2 regions of the Streptomyces sp. NBC_01006 genome follow, and region 1 is predicted to be linked to the other one. Evidence: riboswitches for the same ligand, from Rfam matches in the RefSeq annotation. Region 1 holds a riboswitch; the other holds the start of a gene.
What was found. A riboswitch is a leader RNA that binds a small molecule or an ion and turns the genes downstream of it on or off. The one in region 1 is predicted to bind S-adenosylmethionine.
Positions count from the first base shown of each region.

Region 2: it holds a riboswitch for S-adenosylmethionine, as region 1 does, so the genes downstream of both, thrC (threonine synthase) here and OG509_RS11675 (aminotransferase class V-fold PLP-dependent enzyme) in region 1, are expected to answer to the same signal.

Region 1 is NZ_CP108700.1:2,571,753-2,581,504, forward strand. It holds gene OG509_RS11650 (NlpC/P60 family protein) at 1-55, opposite strand, end outside; gene OG509_RS11655 (NYN domain-containing protein) at 315-1,679, opposite strand; gene OG509_RS11660 (hypothetical protein) at 1,720-1,959, opposite strand; gene OG509_RS11665 (rhomboid family intramembrane serine protease) at 2,087-2,809, shown strand; gene OG509_RS11670 (Lrp/AsnC ligand binding domain-containing protein) at 2,806-3,087, shown strand; gene OG509_RS11675 (aminotransferase class V-fold PLP-dependent enzyme) at 3,139-4,521, opposite strand; SAM riboswitch class IV at 4,776-4,892, opposite strand; gene trpD (anthranilate phosphoribosyltransferase) at 5,093-6,157, opposite strand; gene OG509_RS11685 (cytochrome bc complex cytochrome b subunit) at 6,324-7,952, opposite strand; gene OG509_RS11690 (Rieske 2Fe-2S domain-containing protein) at 7,949-9,007, opposite strand; gene OG509_RS11695 (c-type cytochrome) at 9,004-9,752, opposite strand, start outside.
Region 2 is NZ_CP108700.1:3,814,111-3,823,862, reverse strand. It holds gene OG509_RS17330 (trehalose-6-phosphate synthase) at 1-323, opposite strand, end outside; gene OG509_RS17325 (glucosyl-3-phosphoglycerate synthase) at 369-1,319, opposite strand; SAM riboswitch class I at 1,516-1,669, shown strand; gene thrC (threonine synthase) at 1,687-2,961, shown strand; gene OG509_RS17315 (MoaD/ThiS family protein) at 2,995-3,273, shown strand; gene OG509_RS17310 (cold-shock protein) at 3,657-3,860, shown strand; gene groL (chaperonin GroEL) at 4,255-5,877, shown strand; gene OG509_RS17300 (Uma2 family endonuclease) at 5,962-6,459, opposite strand; gene OG509_RS17295 (phosphoribosylanthranilate isomerase) at 6,672-7,271, shown strand; gene OG509_RS17290 (serine/threonine-protein kinase) at 7,288-8,907, opposite strand; gene OG509_RS17285 (protease inhibitor I9 family protein) at 8,997-9,323, opposite strand; gene OG509_RS17280 (S8 family serine peptidase) at 9,701-9,752, shown strand, end outside.

The DNA of each region.
Region 1 (9,752 bases):
TGAGCACGCTCACGCGGGTGCGGGTCGGCGGCTTGGGTCGACGGTGGGACGCCACGAACGCGAGCTCCTTATGCCTGGAGCCGCCGAATACAGTCGCAAGGCTCGGCAGCGCACCTCCGCCGTCACTCCGAATGAGTGAACTACCGCACGAAGGTTTGAGCCGACCCTAGTGACCTCGCTGTGATCAGTTCAAATCCTGTCGGCAAAAAACTTGGCCACCGACCAGGTTCTTTACCTACAGCCCACGCTCTGTGCAGGGCACTTGACGGTACGTTCCCTGTCCGCCTTGCCAAATCGGGCATTCCGTCGACGAGTTACGAAACGCGCGAAAGCCGCTTCAGCAACAAAGCGGACGTCACGGGGCGGGCTCCGGCCTTCGCCACGCCGTCGGCCACCTCGCGGTCGGTGGATACCACGACCACCGGCCGGCCGGGCGGCTCCGCCCGCACCAGCTGGCGGATCAGCTCGTCCGCCGTCACACCGGGCTTGGAGAACAGCACCCGTACCCCGCGCGGCGGCGCGAGCAGTACCGGGGCCGCCAGCTCCGCGCCGTCGAAGACACAGGTCATCTCCGCGCCCGTCTGCGCGGCCAGCATCGACAGCCCGCCCAGCAGCCGCAGCCGCTGCTTCTCCAGCGGCATCGTCGGATAGCCGGTCTTCGTCACGTTGTAGCCGTCGACCACCAGATGGGCCTGGGGCAGCGCCAACAACTGGTCCAGCAGCGCCGGATCCGTCTCCGACAGGGCGCGTGCCGCGATGTCCTTCGGGGTCATCCGGCCCGGCTCCACGGCGTCCACGGTGTCGGCCGGCCGCGTCGACACCGGCGGCAGTGCCAGCTCGCGGCGCAGCCCCTGGGCCGCGTCCAGCACCGTGTCCAGCAGCAGCCGCAGCCGCATGTCCTCGACGCTGCGGCCCTCGCGGGTGGCCCGGCGGGAGGTCTCCAGCGCCGTCTCGACCTCCGCGAGGCGGGACTTGAGGCGCCGGGTCTCGCTCTCGGCGGCCGCCACCTGCGCGGCCGCGTCGCCCCGGATCCCGTCGATCTCGGCGGTGACCTTGCGCAGGGCCGCCTCGCCGCGCTTCACATCGCTCTGGGCGCTGCGCAGCTTGCGCTGAAGCGATTCCGCTTCCTTGCGCGCCGCGTCCAGCTCGGCCCGTACCTGCTCGCCGCCGAGGCGCTGCGCGTCCCGCGCATGGGCCAGTTCCTCGCGCAGCCGGTCCAGTTCGCGCCGGGTCTCCTCGCCGACCCGCTCGGCGTCGGCGCGCTGCGCCTCCTCGCCTGCGGCGGCCACCAGCTTCACCCAGCCGACCGGGCGCAGTACGTACGCGGCGGCCGCCACGTCCAGCGGGTCCGCGGCGGCCGGCGGGGCGCCGGACTCCAGCGCTCCGGCCAGCTCGGCCTGGGCCTCGCGCAGCTTCTCGGCGACGCGGCCCCGGAAGACGGCGTCCGCCTCCACCGCCGCGGCCATGGCGTTGCCCGCGAACTTGGCGCGCCGGGTCGGGGTGAACCGGGCGTACTGGCGCAGCTGCGCCGGGAGGTCCGCGACCGTCAGTCCGCCGAAGGCGTCCGAGACGAGCGCGACGACCCGGCGCCGCACGCCTTCCGGCAGCGGGCGGTCGAGCACCTCGGCGGCGTCGCCGGCCGCGTCGGCCGGCTCAGCGCCGCTTGCTGGCTCCACAATCCGTCACCCCTACCGTCATTCACCTGTGGGCGGGGCTCCGTCAGGAGTCCGCGCCCGGCCTGTCCACGAGCTCGATCTGGTCCACCGCGTTGCACCACCGGCAGCGGACCGACTCGATGGTCTCATTGACCACCTCGCGCTCCTCGACCTTGGGCTCCCCGGCAAGATCCAGGTGGACGTACTCCACGACCTTCGACGAACGAGTGACGTCGAAACGCGTGAGGTTGCCGCACAGCGTGCAGCGCCACCGGGTGGTGTCGGTCGGCAGGGGAACCGTCATCAGGCCGCTCTCTCCTTCGTAGCTGATTCAATTAAAGCCGCCGTCCGCGTCAATCGCCGGACCGCAGCACGTAACCCTACGGCCTGCCGGTGCTCGGGGCGGGTCCACTTGGGTCATGCTCGATCGCATGATCGTAAAGTGGCAGGCCCTCCGGGAGGCCGCCCGGGGCCCGGTGGTCGTCCACGCGCTGATCGCGGGCTGCTGCGTGGTGTTCCTGCTCGGCCCGGCCTCGGGGACGAATCCCTCGTACGGGACGGGCGAGCGGCTGGTGGAGAGCGGGACCGCGTACTTCCGGCGCTGGGGCGTGGTCCCGGACGAGCTCTTCACCGGCTCGGCGCGGGCCCTGCTGACACCCCTGACCGCCCTGTTCGTACACGGCAGCTGGCTGCACCTGCTCGGCAACATGCTGTTCCTGTACGTCTTCGGCGTGATGACGCAGGAGCGGATGGGGCGGCCGGAGTTCCTGTCCTTCTACATCTGTACGGGCTACCTGGCGCTGGCGGCGTACGCGGCGGCCAACGCCTCCTCGCCGCAGACGCTGGTGGGTGCGTCGGGCGCGATCTCGGCGGTGCTCGGAGCCTTCCTGTGCCTGTTCCCGCGGGCGCGGGTGACCAGCCTGTTCCCCTTCCTCCTCTTCCTCCCGCTCCGCTTCCCGGCGTGGATGGTCCTGCTGTTCTGGTTCGCCCTCCAGTGGGTGGCGGCGCACCGCGCGGGCAGCGGCCCGGGGGTGGCGTACCTCGCCCACCTGGTGGGCTTCTCGCTGGGCTTCGTCTACGCGTGGGTGCGCTATCGGCGTACGACTAGAGTGAGGCGACCAGCGACGGCCACCGAGGGAGACAGCCAGCCGTGATCACCGCGATCGTGCTCATCAAGACCAGCGTGGACCGGATCCCCGAGATCGCCGAGTCGATCGCCGCGCTGGACAACGTCAGCGAGGTCTACTCCGTCACGGGGACGTACGACCTGATCGCCCTGGTCCGCGTGGCCCGCCACGAGAACCTGGCGGACATCATCCCGGGCCGCATCAGCAAGATCCCGGGCGTCGAGGCGACGGACACGCACGTGGCCTTCCGCACGTACTCCCAGCACGACCTGGAAGCGGCCTTCGCCATCGGCCTCGACGCGTAACGAGCCCTCACGTACCGGGTCGGATCCCGGTACGTCATGGACCGCGGCCTGTCAGACGGCCGGCACGCAGCGGCCTTCCTCGGTGCGGTACTGCCACTTGGCTCCGGAGGTGACCAGTTCCTTCACGGCGCCCACGAAGCGGTCGACGTGCTCGTCCGGGGTGCCGGCGCCGAAGCTGACGCGGATCGCGTTCAGGGAGCGCTCGCCCGGGGCCGCCTCGGGGGCTCCGCATTCGCCCTGGGCCTGCGGCTCGCTGCCCAGCAGGGTGCGGACCAGCGGGTGGGCGCAGAACAGGCCGTCGCGGACGCCGATCCCGTACTCCGCCGACAGCGCCGCCGCGAAGTGCGAGCTGTTCCAGCCGTCCACCACGAAGGAGATGACGCCGACCCGCGGGGCGTCGTCGCCGAAGAGGGACAGGATGCGGACGGCCGGGACCTGCGCCAGGCCGCCCCGGACCTTGGCGATCAGATGCCGCTCGCGGGCGACGAGGCCTTCGAAGCCCGCCTCGGTCAGGGCCTTGCAGGCCGAGGCGATCGAGTACACGCCGATCACGTTCGGGGAGCCGGCCTCGTGGCGGGCCGCCGTCGTGTGCCACTCGACGTCGACGCCCCCGTCCGCGCGGCGGGCGACCTTGCGGGAGGCGCCGCCGCCGGCCAGGTACGGCTCCGCCTGCTGCAGCCAGTCCGCGCGGCCGGCCAGCACGCCCGAGCCGAACGGCGCGTACAGCTTGTGCCCGGAGAAGGCCACCCAGTCCACGTCCAGCTCCTGCACGGAGACGGGGTGGTGCGGGGCCAGCTGGGCGGCGTCCAGGACGATCCGCGCGCCGTGGGCGTGCGCCGCGGCGGCGAGCTCCTTCACCGGCCACAGCTCACCGGTGACGTTGGACGCGCCGGTGACGCAGACCAGCGCCGGGCCGTAGGGCTCGCGCCCGGCCAGCGCCCGCTCCAGGGTCGCCACGGCCTGGGCCGGGGTCCGCGGCGCGTTGAGGTACGTGACCTGCGCGTCCCCCCACGGCAGCAGCGAGGCGTGGTGCTCGGTCTCGAAGACGAACACCTGGCAGTCGGCCGGCAGTACGGCGGCGAGCAGGTTCAGCGAGTCGGTGGTGGACCGGGTGAAGATCACCTGATCGGACGGACGGCAGTCGAGGAACTCGGCGACCGTCGCCCGGCTCTGCTCGAAGAGGTCCGTGGACAGCTGGGAGAGGTAGCCCGCGCCGCGGTGGACGCTGCCGTAGTACGGGGCGTAGGCGGCGACGTCGTCCCAGACCCGCTGCAGCGCGGGGGCGCTGGCCGCGTAGTCGAGGGCCGCGTACGTGACCTCGCCGCCGGTGACGAGCGGGACGGTGACGTCCCGGCCGAGGACCGGAAGGGGCTGGGCACAGGCGGGGTCGACGGCGTCGGTGGCGGTGGTGGCGGCGTTCGGGTACGTGGACATGGCGGTGTCTCCCGGCAGGACAGGCTGAATGGCTTCGGACGGCCCGTACGTGGGTGCACGCTGCACGCGTCCGCGGAAACGGGTATGCGGATGCAGCGGATGTGCGGATGCACATGTGCCAGTGGTACGGGAGTTGCCTCGACGCACGGACGACTCAGGACCGCACGGAGGGTGAAGAAGGGGCGGAGTCGCCCTATCGCATTCGCTTGCTCACGGAAAAGCTCCTCGAGGGACCAGGACCCCTGGTGCCGAGGGATCCGCGCTTGCCGCAGGCCTTTCTGCCTACGACCTGGTCATCACCCGGGGCACCCCGCCACGGAAGGAGGGTTGCCGGACAGCGAGCCGGGGCCAAAACGCTGTCACTCGTGACCTGGTCAGCATCCTGCCACAAGATCCCCCACGCACAAGACCCCGGTCCGCATGCTGGACCGGGGTCTCCTCCTCGACGCCGTTCTCGCACCGCTCGGCCGCGGGCGGCCTCACGGGCTTCGCCCGGCTGCGCCGGCCTCCGGCCGTCGGGGCGCGGCCGGTGGCTCCGGCCGACACGGCACCGGGGCCTCGCGCCGGGTCGCTACGCGTTGCTCGCCGCCACCCAGCGGTCCAGGGCCGCGCGGGCCGCGCCCGAGTCGATGGACTCGGCCGCGCGGGCGATCGCGGTGCGGATCTGGTCCTCCAGGGGGCCCGTGCCCGGGTCCAGGGCCACCAGGGCCGCCGCCGAGTTCAGCAGGACCGCGTCGCGCACCGGGCCCGTCTCGCCGGCCAGCAGCCGGCGGGCCACGTCCGCGTTGTACGAGGCGTCCGCGCCCCGCAGCGCCGAGACGTCGACCAGCGGGATGCCGACGTCGCGCGGGTCGAACGACTGCTCGTCCACCCGGCCGTCGCGGACCCACCACACCCGCGAGGTCGCGGTCGTCGTCAGCTCGTCCAGACCGTCGTCCCCGCGGAACACCAGCGCCGAGGAGCCCCGCTCCGCCAGTACGCCCGCCACGATGGGCGCCACCCGCGCGTCCGCCACGCCCGTGGCCTGCGCCCGTACCCGCGCCGGGTTGGTCAGCGGGCCGAGGAAGTTGAACGTGGTCCGGATGCCCAGCTCCTTGCGGGCCGCCGCCACGTGCCGCAGCGCCGGGTGGAACTTCACCGCGAAGCAGAAGGTGATGCCGGCCTCCTCCGCGACCTCGACCACCCGCGCCGGGGTGAGGTCCAGATTGACCCCGAGCTTCTCCAGAACGTCCGAGGAACCGCTCGCCGAGGACGCGGCCCGGTTGCCGTGCTTGACCACCTTCGCGCCCGTACCGGCCACCACGATCGAGGACATCGTGGAGATGTTCACCGTTTTGGCCCCGTCGCCGCCCGTGCCGACGATGTCCACCGTCCGGCCCGGCACCTCGATCAGGTTGGCGTGCCCGTACATGGACCGTACGAGGCCGTTGATCTCCGCGACCGTCTCCCCCTTGGCCCGCAGCGCCACCACGAAGCCGGCGATCTGGGCGTCCGTGGCCTCCCCCCGCATGATCCTGTCCATGGCCCACGCGGTCTCGTCCGCGCGCAGGTCCTGGCCGGTCAGCAGGGCGTCGAGGAGGCCCGGCCAGCCGCGGGCCGCCACGCTGTCGCCGCCTGCCGGGGTCGCAACGTTCATGGTCCGCTCCTGCTGTTGATCGGCCACCCGGTGTCGGGGCCCACTCGATTGGGAAGGGCTTCAGCCTATCCAGCCCAGGGGACGGCAAAGAGCCCCGTCCGGACACTGGACGGGGCTCTTGCCGTGGCGACACCAGGACTGACCTGAATCAGTCCCTCAAGCGGGATCAGTGGTGGCCGTGGCCGCTCTGGATCTCCTTGTACTCCTCCACCGTGGGCTTCGGAATCTGGTTGTTCTCGGCGTAGAAGCCCTTGCTGAGCTTCGCGCGGAGCTTCTCCTTGCGGCCGACCTTGCGCTCGACGCCGTTCTCGTCGACCGTCGGGCCGATCTCGACCGGCTTGTACTGCTCGTGCGCGGTCAGCGTGTGCAGCTTGGCCTGCGAGAGCGGCTCGTGGATCTCGACGAACTCACCGTGCGGCAGGCGCTTGATGATGCCGGTCTCGCGACCGTGCAGCACCTTGTCGTGGTCCCGGCGCTGGAGACCGAGGCAGATGCGCTTGGTGACGATGAACGCGAGGACCGGGACGACGAAGAAGCCGATCCGGACGAACCACGTGATGTTGTTGATCGAGAGGTGGAAGTACTGCGCGAACATGTCGTTTCCACCGCCGATCAGCAGCACGATGTACTCCGCGATCCAGGCGACACCGAAGGCCGTACGGGTCGGGACGTTGCGCGGGCGGTCCAGGATGTGGTGCTCGCGCTTGTCCCCGGTGACCCAGGACTCGATGAACGGCCAGGCGGCGATCGAGCCCAGCACCACCGGGAAGATGACCAGCGGGATGAACACGCCCAGGACGAGCGTGTGGCCCCACAGGTTGATCTCCCAGCCCGGCATGGCACGGATCAGGCCTTCCGGCATACCCATGTACCAGTCGGGCTGCGCACCGGTGGACACGTGGTCCGGGCGGTACGGGCCGAGCGCCCAGATCGGGTTGATCGAGGCGATCGCCGCGATGGCCGCGATGACACCGAAGACCAGGAAGAAGAAGCCTCCGGCCTTGGCCATGTAGACCGGCAGCAGCGGCATGCCGACGACGTTGTTGTTCGTCTTGCCGGGACCCGCGAACTGGGTGTGCTTGTGGTAGAAGACCAGGATCAGGTGGGCCACCAGCAGGCCCATCATGATGCCGGGCAGCAGCAGGATGTGGATCGAGTAGAACCGCGCGACGAAGTCGCCGCCGGGGAACTCGCCGCCGAAGAGGAAGAACGAGATGTACGTGCCGACGATCGGCACGGACAGGATCGCGCCCTCCATGAAGCGGACACCGGTGCCCGAGAGCAGGTCGTCCGGCAGGGAGTAACCGGTGAAGCCGGTGAACATGCCGAGGACCAGCAGCAGGAAGCCGAAGATCCAGTTGACCTCGCGCGGCTTGCGGAACGCGCCGGTGAAGAAGACGCGCATCATGTGCACGACCATGCCGGCGACGAAGATCAGCGCCGCCCAGTGGTGGATCTGCCGGATGAGCAGACCACCGCGGACGTCGAAGCTGATGTCCAGCGTCGAGGCGAAGGCCTCGGACATCTGGACGCCCTGCATCGGCACGTACGAGCCGTGGTACACGACCTCGTTCATGCTCGGGTGGAAGAACAGCGTCAGGTACACACCCGTGAGGATGATGATGATGAAGCTGTAGAGGCAGATCTCACCCAGCATGAAGGACCAGTGGTCCGGGAAGATCTTGCGCATGTTGGACTTGGCCAGGCTGTAGATGCCCAGGCGTCCGTCGGCCCAGTCCGCTACCCGCTCGCCCTTGGAGGGCGCGGAGCGCTTGGTATCAGTGGCAGTGCTCATCCGCGCTCCCAGAATGCAGGACCGACGGGCTCTTCGAAGTCGCCGAGCGCTTCGAGGAAGCCTTCACCGTTCACGCCGATCCGCAGCTGCGGAAGCGCGTGGCCGGCCGGACCGAAGATGACTCGGGCGCCGTCGGAGAGGTCGAAGGTGGACTGGTGGCACGGGCAGAGCACGTGGTGGGTCTGCTGCTCGTACAGGCTGATCGGGCAGCCGACGTGGGTGCAGATCTTCGAGTAGGCCACGATGCCCTCGTGGGACCACTCAAGTTCCTGCTTGTCCTTGATGTCCTCCGGCTTGATGCGGACGATCATCAGGGCGGCCTTGGCGATCTGCGTCTGGAAGTCGTGCTGCGCCTCCTCCAGGCCCTCGGGCCTGGCGAAGGTCAGCGAACCGACCAGCACGTCCTCGGGACGCAGCGGCTCGTTCGTGTTGTCGTTGATGAGCAGCTTGCCCCGGGCCCACACGGTCTTGCGCAGCTTCTCCTCGGGCAGCGGGCCCAGGTCGCGCATGATCATGAGAGCGGACAGCGGCAGCATCGACAGCGCGCCGAGCATGGTGTTGCGGATCAGCGGGCGGCGGGCGATGCCCGACTCGTTCGCGCCGTCGGCGAAGTCCTGCATGACCTTCGCCTTGAGCTCCGGCGGCGCCGCGATCTCGTGGCGCTCGTCGGCGACCTCGACGTCGGACATCAGGGTGCGGGCCCAGTGGACCGCGCCCGCGCCGATGCAGAAGAGGGCCGTGCCCAGGGTCAGACCGAGGGCGAAGTTGAGCCCGCTCACCTTCCCGATCGGGAAGATGTAGACGATCTTGTCGACCGGGATGGTCACGTACGAGGCGATGAAGCCGATCGTGGCCAGCATCGACAGCGTGAACAGCATCGCCACGGTGCGCTCGGAGCGCCTCGCGGCCTGCTCGTCGATGTCCTGGATACGGGGCTTGTGGACCGGCAGGCCCGGGTCGGCGAACGGGTCGTCCGCGACTGCTACGCCACCGTGGTGCGCGTCGCCCTGCTCGCTCGGCAGGTGCTTCTCTTCGGGAATGTCTTGGCTACTCATGACTTCTTGGCCTTAGCGGTGTGGGCCGCGACCCAGACGGCGACAGCGATCAGCGCACCCAGGCCGAAGATCCAGCCGAACAGACCCTCGGAAACGGGGCCGAGGCCACCGAGCTTCAGGCCGCCAGGGCTGACCGACTGCTCGCCGTTCACGTGCTGGAGGTACGCGATGATGTCCTTCTTCTCCTTCGTCGGCATGGTGCTGTCCGGGAAGGAGGGCATGTTCTGCGGGCCGGTGAGCATGGCCTCGTAGATGTGCTTCGGCTCGACGCCCTCGAGGTTGGGGGCGTACTTGCCGTTCGTCAGAGCGCCGCCTTCGCCGGTGAAGTTGTGGCACTGCGCGCAGTTGTTGCGGAAGAGCTCACCACCCCTGGCGATGTCGGCGCCCGCCGGGTCGTACTGCTTGGCGGTCGGCACCATCGGGCCGGCGCCGAGGGAGCCGATGTAGGCGGCGAGCTGGTCGATCTGCGCCTGGTCGTAGATGACCGGCTTCTTCGGCACCTGCACGCCGGGCTGCTGGGCGGGCATGCGGCCCGTGCTCACCTGGAAGTCGACGGCCGCAGAGCCGACGCCGACCAGGCTGGGGCCGTCAGTGGAACCCTGACCGCCGGTTCCGTGGCAGCTTGCGCAGCCCACGGCGTAGAGCTTCTTGCCCTCCTCGATGGCGAGGGACTGGGCGGTTTCATCGGCCTGCGCCTTGCCCGCGGGGGCGAAGGCGGCGTACAGCCCCCCAGTGGCCGCCAGCG
Region 2 (9,752 bases), 1.2 Mb from region 1:
ACCGGCTCGCGGGGGATGTCGTACAGGTGGTGGTGGGTGAACCACAGCACCGAGTTCGCGATGCCGTTGTACGCGTCGTCGTACGTCGTGGGATCGATGTCCAACATCCGGACACCGGGCTCGGAGACGCACCGGCGGACCGCCTCTCGGTCCGCGTCCGACAGCGCCGCGCAGATCCACAGCGCCTCCGGCTGGCGGGCGAGGGCGGCGGAGAGGCCGGAGACGAGTCCGCCCCCGCCGCGCCGGGCCGTGAGGGTGCCGTCGTCGTCGAGTGCGTAGGAGAGCGGGCCGCGGTTCGCTGCAACGAGTACCTGGGAAGCCATGCGGCGAACCTAGCCCGGGGCCCGCCCGCTCAAACGTCAGTTCCCTCACGCCACCCGGCGGCCGGAGTACTCCTTCACCCCGGCCATCGGCGGCCGCTCCTCGGTGTCCACGGCGTACGTGCGCGGCGTGAACCCCTCCGGGCCGCGCTCGAACTGCGTCAGCTCCGGCCGTACGAGATGCCCGCGCGAGAGCCGCAGCTGCGCCGTCCGGTAGATCGCCGCGGCCATGCGGCCCAGCGCCTGGCCGTCCTGATGGCGGTGGAGCCGTACGCCCACGTCCACCTGGGCCAGCGCGTCCAGTCCGACGGTGTGCAGCGCGTCCACCAGCAGGCCGAGCTCTACTCCGTACCCGACGGGGAAGGGCAAACGTTCCAGCAGGGCCCGGCGCACGGCGTACTCGCCGCCCAGCGGCTGGACGAAGCCGGCCAGCTGCGGCCAGTGGAGATTGAGGAGCGGACGGGCGACCAGCTCGGTGACCCGGCCGCCCTGGCCGGGAGCGTCCCCGAGCGGGCGGTCGTACATCGCCTTGACGAACTGCACGTCGGGCTCGGTCAGCAGCGGGCCCACGATCCCGGACACGAAGGCGGAGGAGAAGTCCCGCAGGTCCGCGTCGACGAAGCAGACGACGTCCCCGGTGGTGGCCAGCAGCGAGCGCCACAGCACCTCGCCCTTGCCGTGCACGGCCGGAATCCGCGGCAGGATGTCGTCGCGGTGCACCACCCGGGCGCCGGCCTTGGCGGCCACCTCGGCGGTCCGGTCGGTGGAGCCCGAGTCGATCACGACCAGTTCGTCGACCAGCGGCAGCGGCAGCCCGTCGATCAGATCGCGCCGGATCACCTCGACGATCGCGCCGACCGTCTCCTCCTCGTCGAGCGCGGGCAGGACGACGCTGACCGTGGTGCCCGCCGCCCGCTTGGCGGAAAGCAGCTGGTCGAGCGGTCGGTCGGCCGCGGACCAGGAGCGGTCCGCGAACCAGCGCTCCACCTCTTCCAGCACGTTCAGCACTCCCTGGTCGTCGCTCGCTCCCCGGCGGTTTCGGCCGAAAAGTGATCCATCTCGCGGTTCGGACGGCTGTCTCAACCACCCGGACCTTCAGTTACAGTCTTGAACAACGCGAAGGACCACCGCATGCCGGGGGTCCCCGCGCACAAACGCCCGGACGCGCCGCAGAGCGCGCGGCCCGGTGCCATACCGCTCATCCAGAGGGGCAGAGGGACACGGCCCGTTGAAGCCCCGGCAACCCTCCAGTCGGTTCTCGCGCTTGCTTGCTTGCGGCAGCGAGGTCCCCGGCTAGGGAAGGTGCCAATTCCGTCTCATGGCGAAGTGCGCCATGGGGAAGATGAGGAGAAAGGGCCTCGCCATCATGGCTGCACAGACTGTTGCCACCTCTGTCGATCTCGGACCTGCCACCGGCCTCTCGTGTCGTGAGTGCGGTACCCGTTTCGAACTCGGACCCATCTTCGCCTGCGTCGAGTGCTTCGGTCCGCTGGAAGTCGCCTACGACCTTCCCGCCGGTGACCCCGAGGCCCTGCGCGCCGCGATCGAGGCCGGCCCCAACAACATCTGGCGCTACGCCCCGCTGCTGCCCGTCCCCGCGGACGTGGCCTCCAAGCCCAGCCTGAACCCCGGCTTCACCAAGCTCGTGGACGCGGCCAACCTGGCCAAGGAGCTCGGCGTCACGGGCAAGCTGTACGTCAAGGACGACTCCGGCAACCCGACCCACTCCTTCAAGGACCGCGTTGTGGCCATCGCCGTCGAGGCCGCCCGTGCCTTCGGCTTCACCACCCTGTCCTGCTCCTCCACCGGCAACCTGGCCGGCGCCGTCGGCGCCGCGGCCGCCCGGGCCGGCTTCCGCTCCTGCGTGTTCATCCCGCACGACCTGGAGCAGGGCAAGGTCGTCATGGCCGGTGTGTACGGCGGCGACCTCGTCGGCATCGAGGGCAACTACGACGACGTCAACCGCTTCTGCTCCGAGCTCATCGGCGACCCGCTCGGCGAGGGCTGGGGCTTCGTCAACGTCAACCTCCGTCCGTACTACGGCGAGGGCTCCAAGACCCTCGCGTACGAGATCTGCGAGCAGCTCGGCTGGCAGCTGCCCGACCAGATCGTGATCCCGATCGCGTCCGGCTCGCAGCTGACGAAGATCGACAAGGGTCTGCAGGAGCTGATCAAGCTCGGGCTCGTCGAGGACAAGCCGTACAAGATCTTCGGCGCGCAGGCCGAGGGCTGCTCCCCGGTCTCCACCGCCTTCAAGGCCGGCCACGACGTGGTCCGCCCGCAGAAGCCGAACACCATCGCCAAGTCGCTCGCCATCGGCAACCCGGCCGACGGCCCGTACGTCCTGGACATCGCCCGCCGTACGGGCGGCTACGTCGAGGACGTCACCGACGAGCAGGTCGTCGAGGCCATCAAGATCCTCGCGCAGACCGAGGGCATCTTCGCCGAGACCGCGGGCGGCGTGACCGTCGGCGTGACCAAGAAGCTCATCGAGAACGGGCAGCTCGACCCGGCGCTGACCACGGTGGTCCTCAACACCGGTGACGGCCTCAAGACCCTGGAGGCGGTGGCCGCGGACAGCGGGCAGACCGCCACCATCCGCCCGAGCCTGGACGCGTTCCGCTCCGCCAACCTGGCCTGATCTCCCCCTGACACCCGGAAAGGCAGTAGCGCCATGAGCGTCAACGTCCGCATCCCCACCATCCTGCGCACCTACACCGGCGGCCAGGCCGAGGTCTCCGCCGAGGGCGCGACCCTCTCCGAGGTCATCGCCTCCCTGGAGGCGAGCCACCCGGGCATCGCCGCCCGCGTCCTGGACGACCAGGGCAAGCTGCGCCGCTTCGTGAACGTCTACGTCAACGACGACGACGTGCGCTTCGAGGGCGGTCTGGACGCGGTGACGCCGGACGGCGCGGGCGTCTCGATCATTCCCGCCGTCGCAGGCGGCTGCTGACACGCGAAAGCCCAGAATTACCCCCTCCGGTAAAAGCGGAGGGGGTAATTCTGCTTGGTTGGGCGCGGTAGAGTTGGGGAAGTCCCCTCCGCTGTTCTTGCCCGCCGCATATGAGCGGGTCGCGTGATGGTTGACATTGAGTCAATGTGCAAGTGCGGTATGGGGCTTTGGCGAGATATGCCGGGTCCGAGTTGCCCGGGAATATGCCAACTTTTCACTCTATTTCAATGTATCCCCGTGTCCAGATTTCTCGTCGGATTGACCTGTTGCAGACAGCAGCGGTGCGGATACATTCAGCCCCGGTCGAGGCGTTCCGGCGCAAGTTCTGACCCGGGACCGCGAAGTGCGGTCCTGCGCAAGGGCCAGTAATAGGGGAGTTAGGCATGGCTCAGGGCACCGTCAAGTGGTTCAACGCGGAGAAGGGCTACGGCTTCATCGCGGTCGACGGTGGTGCGGATGTGTTCGTCCACTACAGCGCCATCCAGATGGACGGGTACCGCACCCTTGAAGAGGGTCAGCGGGTCGAGTTCGAGATCTCGCAGGGCCAGAAGGGTCCGCAGGCGGACATGGTCAAGCTCGCCGTCTAGCCCCGGCGCGATCGACCAGCGACGCATTACGTACGAGGGTCCACATCCTGGAGGAGGGATGTGGACCCTCGACGCATGTCCGGCCCCGCCCCCCCCCGGGCCGTGTGCCCGAAGCCGCTTGCGCCCGCCCGTCGCCCGACCGCCACCCCTCAACGAGGCTTCTTCGAAGCCGCTTGCACTCTCGGGGGTCGAGTGCTAATCATTGGCGTTAGCACTCTCCTGGTGAGAGTGCTACTACACAGGACCGGGTCGGTGAGGCCCGCAGGGTCCGGCGGGAAGGAACCGCCGGGCACGCAGGCCGTCCGTCGCGGGCGCGGGCGCGGTCCGGAGCAATCCAACCCTCCCCTCGTACCGACGGTGCAGGGGGAACCCCAGTCCTGGAGGACCACTTCAGATGGCCAAGATCATTGCGTTCGACGAGGAGGCCCGGCGCGGTCTCGAGCGCGGGATGAACCAGCTCGCCGACGCCGTCAAGGTCACCCTTGGCCCCAAGGGTCGCAACGTCGTCCTTGAGAAGAAGTGGGGCGCCCCCACGATCACCAACGATGGTGTCTCCATCGCCAAGGAGATCGAGCTCGAGGACCCGTACGAGAAGATCGGCGCCGAGCTGGTCAAGGAAGTCGCCAAGAAGACGGACGACGTCGCGGGCGACGGTACGACCACCGCCACCGTGCTCGCCCAGGCGCTCGTCCGCGAGGGCCTGCGCAACGTGGCCGCCGGCGCCAACCCGATGGCCCTCAAGCGCGGCATCGAGAAGGCCGTCGAGGCCGTCTCCGCCGCCCTGCTGGCGCAGGCCAAGGATGTCGAGACCAAGGAGCAGATCGCTTCCACGGCCTCCATCTCCGCCGCCGACACCCAGATCGGCGAGCTCATCGCCGAGGCCATGGACAAGGTCGGCAAGGAAGGCGTCATCACCGTCGAGGAGTCCCAGACCTTCGGTCTGGAGCTTGAGCTCACCGAGGGCATGCGCTTCGACAAGGGCTACATCTCGGCGTACTTCGCCACCGACATGGAGCGTATGGAGGCGTCGCTCGACGACCCGTACATCCTGATCGTCAACTCGAAGATCGGCTCGGTCAAGGACCTGCTGCCGCTCCTTGAGAAGGTCATGCAGTCCGGCAAGCCGCTGCTGATCATCGCCGAGGACGTCGAGGGCGAGGCCCTGTCGACCCTGGTCGTCAACAAGATCCGCGGCACCTTCCGCTCCGTGGCCGTCAAGGCCCCGGGCTTCGGTGACCGCCGCAAGGCCATGCTCGGTGACATCGCCATCCTCACGGGCGGCACGGTCATCTCCGAGGAGGTCGGCCTCAAGCTCGAGAACGCGGGCCTGGACCTGCTGGGCCGCGCCCGCAAGGTCGTCATCACCAAGGACGAGACCACGATCGTCGACGGTTCGGGCGACAGCGACCAGGTTCAGGGTCGCGTCAACCAGATCCGCGCCGAGATCGAGAACTCCGACTCGGACTACGACCGCGAGAAGCTCCAGGAGCGCCTCGCGAAGCTGGCCGGCGGCGTGGCCGTCATCAAGGCCGGCGCCGCGACCGAGGTGGAGCTCAAGGAGCGCAAGCACCGCATCGAGGACGCCGTTCGCAACGCGAAGGCGGCCGTCGAGGAGGGCATCGTCGCCGGTGGTGGCGTGGCCCTGCTCCAGGCTTCCTCGGTCTTCGAGAAGCTCGACCTGTCGGGTGACGAGGCGACCGGCGCCAACGCCGTGAAGCTCGCCCTGGAGGCCCCGCTCAAGCAGATCGCCGTCAACGGTGGTCTTGAGGGTGGCGTCGTCGTGGAGAAGGTCCGCAACCTGACCGTCGGCTGGGGCCTGAACGCCGCGACCGGCGAGTACGTGGACATGATCGCCGAGGGCATCATCGACCCGGCGAAGGTCACCCGCTCCGCGCTGCAGAACGCGGCGTCGATCGCGGCCCTCTTCCTCACCACCGAGGCCGTCATCGCCGACAAGCCCGAGAAGGCCGGTGCCCCCGCGGGCGGCGGCATGCCGGGCGGTGACATGGACTTCTGATCGGCCCCTGGCTGATCGGCTGTTCTTCGACCGAGGGCGGCACTCCCCGTACGGGGGGTGCCGCCCTCGGTCGCTTCCGGAGCGCTAGAAGCCGGTGGTGTCGAGCGCGAACCCGAACGGCTCGGGGATCTGCAAGGGCTCCCCGAAGGACACCGTCGTACGGGAGCGGTATCCGTGCGCGGAGGGGTCCCAGAAGCAGGTGATCTCCGAGTCCTGCATGTCGACGACCAGGTAGACGGGCACGAGCCGGCCGTACACGTCGAGCTTCTCGTTCCAGTCCGCGTCCCTGGTGGAGACGGACGTGAACTCCCCGACCAGCGACAGCGCCGCTCCGTCCGCGTGCAGCCCCTCCTCTTCGAAGGCCGCCTCGTCCGCGACGTACAGGTCTGGTCCGTAGCCGCGCTGCGCTGCCGGGAACCGGAAGAGGAAGGGCGAGGTGTCCGCGAACTGTCCCTCGGGAACGTGGGCCTGGAGCTGCTCGCGCAAAAGACGCATGCGGCGGGAGTAGCGCAGCTTGGAGAACGGCGACACGATGATCTTCCCCCGGATGAGCTCGGCCTTATAGCCGTCTGGCGTGTCCATCTCCGCAACCGTGCGCAGGAGCGTCTCGAATGTCGGCGGTGCCGCCTGCTCTATCGGTGTGGCCCGTTCAATCATGATCGTCACCGTTGTCCTCCGCGTGGCGTGCCGTGCACTGGGCGTGAGCCCCGTTCCAGGCTAGCGGCGCGTGGGTGGCCGCGCCCGGGTGCCGAGACGGATCACCACCCAACAGGGCGGTTTGGTTGACTGGGGGGATGAGCGAGCTGTTCGTGAAGATCTGCGGGTTGAAGACCGGGGCGGACGTCGACGTGGCCGTGGCGGCCGGGGCCGATGCCGTCGGGTTCGTCTTCGCCGCCGGGAGCCCCCGTACGATCGGCGCCGCCGAGGCACGCGAGCTCGCGGCGCGGGTACCGGACTCGGTGCTGACCGTCGGGGTGTTCCGGGGGCAGCCGGTCGACGAGGTGCGGCGGCTGGCCGAGGAGAGCGGCGTACGGGGAGTGCAGCTGCACGGGGACGAGGGCCCCGAGTACTACGAGGCGCTGCGCGCCGAGGGCCGGACCCTGCTGCGGGCCACCGCCGAGCACGTGAAGCGCTGCGGGGAGTACGGCGAGGACCTGCTGCTGCTCGACGCCCCCGACCCCGGCTCCGGCAAGCCGTGGAACTGGGGCTCCGAGGAGTTCGCCGCGCCCGAGGGCCGCTGGCTGCTGGCCGGCGGGCTGACCCCGGGGAACGTCCGGGAGGCCGTGGCGACCACCGGCGCCTGGGGCGTGGACGTCTCCAGCGGGGTGGAGCGGGAGCGCGGGGTGAAGGACCCCGCCCTGATCCGCGCCTTCATCGAGGCCGCCCGCGGCTGACGCCGGTACGCCGCAGTCAGGACGCGCGCCAGACCGTCATGTCCGCGGAGATCCAGTCGGGCAGGCCGTTCAGCCGCACGACCGACTTGATCTGGATCACGAGCAGCGCGATGTCTCCCGAGGGGTGCCGCACGCAGATCTGGGTGCCGGGCGCCACTGCGGCCAGCGGGAGCGTGTGCTGGGTGGAGGCCTTCGTGAGGAGGCTGCACGTGTCGAGGTTGCCGGTGCCGGGGTCGGCGTACAGCTGGACGAGTACGCTCGCGTCGCTCGCCAGCTCACAGCTCTTCTTCTCGCAGTCCAGGCGGATGTCCCCCGTACGGTCCTCCCGCTTGACCGGGTCCTTGATGCCGATCGAGTTCTTCTCGTCCAGCCAGACCTGGGGGTAGGGAACGGGCGCCGGAGGCTTGGAAGCCTTGGGCGTACTTGATGCGGATCCACCGGCTCCGGTGGATCCGGCGGTGGCCTTGCCGCCGCTCGCCGGGCCGGGGGACGTGGCCGCGGCCGCGCTCCGTTCGCGCGCCCGGTCCGCCGCGTCCATGACCGTCCAGGCCAGACCGGTCAGCAGGGCTGCCGACGCCGTCACCGCCGCGGTGACGATCAGAGCGGTACGCCGTCTGCGCTTACGCTCCTCCTCCGGCGTGAGGGGCGTCGTGATCGGCGGCTGCCAGGCCATCGGGGACGGCTGCGGCGGCTGCTGATCCAGGGCCCGCGTGTGGACCGAGGTGGGGTGCGGTACCGGAGCCGGGACCACCGGCTCCGGCCCCGCCACCTCCCGCCAGACGGCGGGACCACCGCCCGCGTCCGCGTCCTTGCCCAGCCGCTGCCTGCACCACGCCACGATCTCCGCCGGGGTGGCGCGATCGTCCGGATCGGCCGCCAGACACCGGGCGATCAGCGGGCGCAGCGATTCCGGCAGCCGGGACAGGTCGGGGTCGGAGTGCACGATCCGGAACAGCACGCTGACGGAGGGGCCGTCTCCGTACAACGGCTCGCCCAGCGCGGCGAACGCCGCCGTCTGGCCCAGCGCGAAGACATCGGTGGCCGCCGTGGTCTCGCCCGCCAGCGCCTGCTCGGGGGCCATGTACTGGGGCGTGCCGATGGCGCTGCCCGTGGCGGTGGGCGAGGTGGTGCCGGACGCCAGCGAGATGCCGAAATCGATGACCCGGGGCCCGTCGGCGGCCAGCAGTACGTTCGACGGTTTCAGATCGCGGTGCACGATCCCCGCAGCGTGGATGACCTCCAAGGCCTCGGCCACCCCGGCCACCAGCCACAGCACAGCGGGCACCGGCAGCGGTCCGCGCCGGGCCACGGCCTCCGACAACGAGGGCCCCGGCACGTACACGGTGGCCAGCCAGGGCGGCGCCGCGTCCACGTCGGCGTCGATCAGCTCGGCGGTGTACGCACCCCGGACCCGCCGGGCCGCCTCCACTTCCCGGCGGAACCGCCGCCGGAACGCCGGGTCCTCGGCCAGCTCCGGCCGCACCACTTTGATCGCCACGGGGCGGCCGCCCCGGGTGTGCGACAGGTAGACCCGGCCCATGCCGCCCGCGCCGAGCCGGGCCGCGAGGCGGTAGCCGGCAACGGTCTGCGGATCGTCTTCCCGCAGGGGCTGGAACACCTCGGTCGCGCTGTTCATCGGTCTCCCCCCGACTCCCCCGATCAACCGATGAGTTGATCGCCCTCACCCTAAGAGGCGGGCAGGGAGGCGAAGCGGCCGGGCGCCCGTCAGCCGGCCGAGGCGGTGCCGTCCTCCTCGACGGCCTCGACGCCCGGCAGTGCGTGCAGGGCAACGAGCTGGGCGGGGCTGAGCGGGGCGGCGAAGCCGTGCAGGGTGGAGTCGAAGACGTGGACCGGGGTGACACCGACCTGCCGCGCCACGTCGGCCGGGTCGAGGTCCCTGCTCACGGTGACGATGTACGTGGGGTGGTCGGCGGGGGCCGCGTACGGGACCGGCTCGCGCACGGCGGCCGTGGCCGCCGACGCGGGCAGGGCGGCGAAGGCGGCCAGGACGACGACGGCTGCGGGCAGGGCCCGGCTCAGGCGGGTGCGCATGGGGCGAGGCCATCACGTACAACGGCGCAGGTCAACGACGTCTACGGGGGTGGCGGGGGCACCGGGGGCGCAGCGGTCGTGCGCTCGCTGGTGTGGGGGCGGGCCATACGGGTGATCTTGCTGGAGGGCCGCGGGCCGCACGGGCCGGGACCGCGCGGGGCGCGGCCTTGACGGCACAAGGGAACAACCCTTTCTGTAGCTTGTGCGACAGGCCGTACGGGCGCGGGCGGCGGACGATCCGCCGGGCGGGCGGCGGCGGTTCAAGACGCACCGGGGTGGCACCGATGGAAGAGAAGGCCGCCCCCACAGAAGCACTCGTCGTCGTCGGGGCGGCTCTCTCATGCCGATCCTCAGCCCCCCTTCAGGGAGTTCCTTCCATGCGCCTGCTCGCACGCCTGGCCGCTGCCGCCCTGCTCACCGTGCCCCCTG